DNA from 2 places in the Nocardiopsis sp. CNZ308 genome. Region 2 is predicted to be linked to the other one. Evidence: riboswitches for the same ligand, from Rfam matches in the RefSeq annotation. Region 2 holds a riboswitch; the other holds the start of a gene.
What was found. A riboswitch is a leader RNA that binds a small molecule or an ion and turns the genes downstream of it on or off. The one in region 2 is predicted to bind cobalamin.
Positions count from the first base shown of each region.

Region 1: another riboswitch for cobalamin. It lies ahead of metE (5-methyltetrahydropteroyltriglutamate--homocysteine S-methyltransferase); the one in region 2 lies ahead of EV372_RS22385 (ABC transporter substrate-binding protein).

Region 1 is NZ_SHKJ01000001.1:4,241,014-4,243,459, reverse strand. It holds gene metE (5-methyltetrahydropteroyltriglutamate--homocysteine S-methyltransferase) at 1-1,462, opposite strand, end outside; cobalamin riboswitch at 1,624-1,784, opposite strand; gene EV372_RS18295 (polysaccharide deacetylase family protein) at 2,066-2,446, shown strand, end outside.
Region 2 is NZ_SHKJ01000001.1:5,229,846-5,232,291, reverse strand. It holds gene EV372_RS22385 (ABC transporter substrate-binding protein) at 1-839, opposite strand, end outside; cobalamin riboswitch at 899-1,112, opposite strand; gene EV372_RS22380 (PPOX class F420-dependent oxidoreductase) at 1,377-1,808, shown strand; gene EV372_RS22375 (ATP-binding protein) at 1,992-2,446, opposite strand, start outside.

The DNA.
Region 1 (2,446 bases), 990 kb from region 2:
GGCCGATCTCCTCCTGGAGCGCGACGACCCGGTCGATCTCCTCTCGCAGGACGGCCTTGTAGGCGTCCTCCGCCAGCTCCCCCCTGCGGTGCGCGGCGCGGGCGCGGCGCAGCTCGGCGGTCTGGGGGAAGGATCCGATGGTGGTCGTGGTGAGCGGGGTGTCGGTGGGCCTGCCGCGTTCCCGCGGGCGCTCGTAGGCGTCCGGGCCCAGGGCGTCGAGGCGGGCGCGCACGCGCGCGTCGGTGAAGGCGGGGGGACGGACGCCGCCCCGTCCGGTGTGCTCGGCCTCGGACCCCTCGGACAGCACGCGGCCGAGCAGGGCCGTCTCCTGGGCCTTCTGCCTGGCGAAGGCCAGGGACCCGCGCAGCTCGGGGGCCAGGGAGGTCTCGGCGTCCAGGTCCAGGGGCACGTGCAGCAGGGAGCAGGAGGTGCTCACGGTCAGCTCGTCGGTGAGGGCGAGCAGGGTGCCGAGCACGGCGACGGCGGCCGGGATGTCGGTGCGCCAGACGTTGCGCCCCTCCACCACGCCCGCGACCAGGCGGGTGGCGCCCAGGCCGGAGACCCGCACCAGGTCGTCCACGCCCTCGTCGTCGGTGACCAGGTCCAGGCCGACCGCCTCGACCGCGGAGTCCTTGAGGACGCGCAGGGCGGCGGAGCCGATGGAGCCGAAGTAGGTGGACACCAGCAGGGAGGGGCGGTCGGTGACCGCGCCCAGGTGCTGGTAGGCGCGCTCCAGGTGGCCGACGGCGGCGCGGCCCTCGTCGGTGGCCAGGATCGGCTCGTCCAACTGGACCTCGGTGGCGCCCGCGGCCCGCAGGTCGCCGAACAGCTGGACGTAGGCCTCCAGGAGCTGGTCGAGCAGCTGGACGGGTTCCCAGCCCTCGGGGGCGCCGTCGGCGGGCTTGGCCAGCATCAGGAAGGTGAGCGGACCGACCAGGACCGGGCGGGTGTGGAAACCCGCCTCGGCGGCCTCGCGGAACTCGGCGACGGGCTTGTCACCCACCAGGCGGGGACGGCTGCCGGGCGAGAGCTCGGGGACCAGGTAGTGGTAGTTCGTGTCGAACCACTTGGTCATCTCCAGCGGCGGGGCGCCCTGTTCGCCGCGGGCGAGCGCGAAGTAGCGGCGCAGCTCCTCCTCGCGGTCCGGCGCCGCGGCGGGAGGGGCGAAGCGGGAGGGGACCAGGTCGAACAGGACAGCGGTGTCCAGCACGTGGTCGTAGTAGGAGAACGTGTTGGAGGGGATGTCGTCGACACCGGCCTCGCGCAGCTGGGCGTAGACGCCCAGGCGCAGCCCGGCGGCGACCGCGTCCAGTTCGCGGGCGGTGGTGCGGCCCCTCCAGTGGGACTCGCAGGCGCGCTTGAGCTCGCGGGCGGGGCCGATGCGCGGGTAGCCGTGCACTGTCGAGCGCACGGAGGGGCGTGGTCCGCCCGGGGCCGCGGACGGCGCGGGGGTCGTGGTCATGAGCTTCTCTCCCTCGTCGAAAGCCGGGTACCGGCCGCGAGGAGGAGAGGGCGGGCACGCCGGCGGACGCGCCGCGGGCGCGCACCGGACCTGCCACCGCCTCCGGCCCTCCCTCGGGGCGCGGGACCACCGGCGCCGCGGGTGCGTCGCCGGGTGGAGGCAGGTCTTCGGACTCGGGGGCGCGGGCGGTGTCGACACCGCTCCTCCTACTGGCCGCCGCTTCCCGGTGTGCGGTCTCCGCGACCGGCACTACCAGTGCTCATGGCGACGTTCGTTCCCCCATACCGCTGCGGGGCAGTCCCGGACTCACACCGGGTTCCCTCTTGCGACATGGTTCCGCCCCGCCCGTTCCGGGCCGGGCCCGGGACGCGGGGGTGGATCATGTACCTTCCACGGCTGCAAGTATAGGGAGGGCCCCCTTCGCCCCTGCACCCGGCGTGCGGCCCCATGCGCCCGGCCCGAACGGTGAGAACCCCCGTCCTTCGGCCGGCGTCACACACGAAGTCAAGCGTTGCGCGGGTGAGCTCCCCTCTGCTCCCCGCGGACGTTCGTCTGAGCGATGAACGTGGAGATTCCCTCGTGAGTAAGCAGTCCCGCCTCGCCATGGCACCGGACCACCCCCTGATCACGGTCGTGGTAGCCCTGGCGGTCCTGGCGGGCATGGTGTTGTTGGCCACCCGCTCCTCCGGAGAGCCCGAGCCCGGGCCGCGGACGCACGAAGCGCCGGTCTCCGAGAGCGAGCCGCCGCCCCCGGCCTCCGGTGAGCCCGACGGGCTCACCGAGGTGGACCCGGCCGCGGTGGCGGGCGTGGAGGAGGCCGAGCTGCCCTACGACGGGGAGATCTCCGTCGCGGTGACCTACCCGGTGATCCCCAACGCCGAGCCGCTGGCCGACTTCCTGGAGCGTGAGCTGACCGACGAGGTGCACGCCTTCGAGGCCGCCAACCCCGGCGCGGTCTCCTTCGAGGCGGGGTGGAACCTGACC
Region 2 (2,446 bases):
AGGTCGCCGAGGACGATGACGTCGGGGTCGCGGTCGGCGACGGTCTCCCAGTTGATCTGGGGCCACTCGTCGTGGGTGTCGTCGAAGGCGTTGTCCGCGCCGACCGCGCGGGTGATGGCGCCGGGGGCGCCGCAGCAGCCCGCGAGGTAGGGCGACTGGGAGTTGGCGAACCAGTACATGAGGGAGACGCCGGAGGCGTCCAGGTCCTCAGTGGCCGCCGCCACCCGCCCCTCCAGCTCCGCGATCAGCTCCTCCCCGCGCTCCTGGACCCCGAACAGCAGGGCCAGGTCGCGGATCTCGCCGTACACGGCGTCGAGGGTGAGGGGTTCGCTGCGCGAGCCGTCCCCCCCGCTGTCGTTGTCCTTGCCGGCGGCGCAGTCGGTCGGGGAGACGTAGGTGGGCACGCCCAGTTCCTCGAACTGCTCGCGGGTGGCGACACCGCCCGTGCCGAGCGTGGAGACGAAGGAGGCGGTCACGAAGTCCGGTTCGGCGTCCAGGACCACCTCGAAGGAGGGGGCGTTGTCGGCCAGGCGGGGGATGTCCCCGTTGGCCTCCTCCAACCCCTCCATGATCGGATCGGTCCAGGTGGCGGTGCCGACGATGCGGTCCGCCAGCCCCAGGGAGAGCAGGATCTCGGTGCTGCCCTGGTTGAGGGAGACGACGCGCTCGGGCGGGGCGTCGACGCTCACCCGGTGTCCGCAGTTGTCGACCGTGCGGGCGCCGCCGGCGTCGGCGGCCTCCGTGCCGCCGCTCCCCCCTTCCGGAGAGGGGGCGCAGGCGGTGAGCAGCAGGGCGCAGGCGAGCAGGAGGGGAAGGGGGCGCGGGGCGCGACGCAGCATGGGCATGCCTTGGATGTCGGGGCTCGAACGCGGAGCCTGGCACGGGACGCCTCCGCGCACTCGACGCGGAGGGGCCAGCAGGTCTTCGGACTCGGGTTCGCCCGGACGGGGTGCCTTCCCAGGTCGGTGCCGCCTCGACTCCGTGGTCGCCGCGGCCTCCGCCCCAGTGGCGTGAGTACCCCGCCCGTCCCCCTCACCGCTGCGCGTCAGTTCCGGATTCGCACCGGATTCCCTGACCACGTACGTGGTACGACTGGCCCCGGCAGACTATCAAGGCCCCCTCGGCCCCTCGCGGCCGGAAGGCGCACAGGGGCCGCGCCCGCGCCACCGCTGCGGCGTCCACCCCGTTCAGCGCGGCTCCGGGGGAGCCGGTGGAGCGGCCGGTCCGGCTGGAGGCCCGGACCGGCGGACACGGCGGCGCGGACCACGCGGCGGAGCCGGGACCGACGCGCGCACCGGGAGTACGATCGTGACCGGCCGCACACGGCCCCGCACCACCGCGCACCGCCGACACCCGGCAGAGAGGGGTCCCGGAACATGACCGCGACGACGTTCGACCCGCGCGCACTGCTCGCCCAGAGCAAGCTCGGCGTCCTGGCCACCATCAAGAGCGACGGCCGCCCCCAGCTCTCCCCCGTCCAGCCCTTCTACGACGCCAAGACCGACCTGCTGCACGTCTCCATGACCGAGGGCCGGGCCAAGACGGCGAACCTGCGCCGCGACCCGCGCGCCACACTCCAGGTCACCAGCGCCGACGGCTGGGCGTGGGCCACCGCCGAGGGCGTGGCCACCCTGACCGGGCCGGGCACCGACCCCCACGGCCCCGAGGTCGAGTCGCTGGTGGACTACTACCGCCTCGCCGCCGGGGAGCACCCCGACTGGGAGGAGTACCGGTCGGTCATGGTCTCCGACCGCAGGGTGCTCATGACCATGCCCGTGGACCACGTGTACGGCGAGAGGATCCGCTGACCGCACCGCCGGGGCGGTCCGGCCGACCGGCGCTTGCGCCCGTCGGCCCGGTCCGCCCCCACACCGGAGGCGGACCCGCCGCCCACCCCCTCGGCGCACACGAACGGGGCGGGACCGCGGCCTCCCGCCGCGCCCCCGCCCCGCCCATCAGCCGACTGTCACCAACGTGACGGACAAGCAGACCTAGCGCTTCATGCCGTGCTCGATCGCCTCGATGATGCGCGGCCGCATCTCGGCCGCGCTGATGATCGCGTCCACCGAGCCCACCTCGACCGCGCGCTGGATGCTGTGCACCCGGTCGAACTCCGCGGCGACCTCGCCGAGCTTCTCCGCCCGCACCGAGGCCTGCGTCTCGGCCAGCCGCGCGTTGAGCGCGGCCCGCTCGGCGCCGCTGGCCGCCGACACCTGCTCCTGGAGCCCGGTCACCCGCGGGTCGCTCGCGGTACGCGTGTTGACCTCACCGGCGAACACCACGGCCGCCGCCGGGGCCCCGCCCAGCACCGAGGCGAACGAGCCCTCCAGCGCGAGCACCGTCATGTTCGGGTTGAGCGCCTTGGAGAACACCACGAACGCGCCGCCGTGGTAGCGCGAGATCACGCAGAACACGATCGGGCCGTCGAAGTTGACGATCGCCCGGC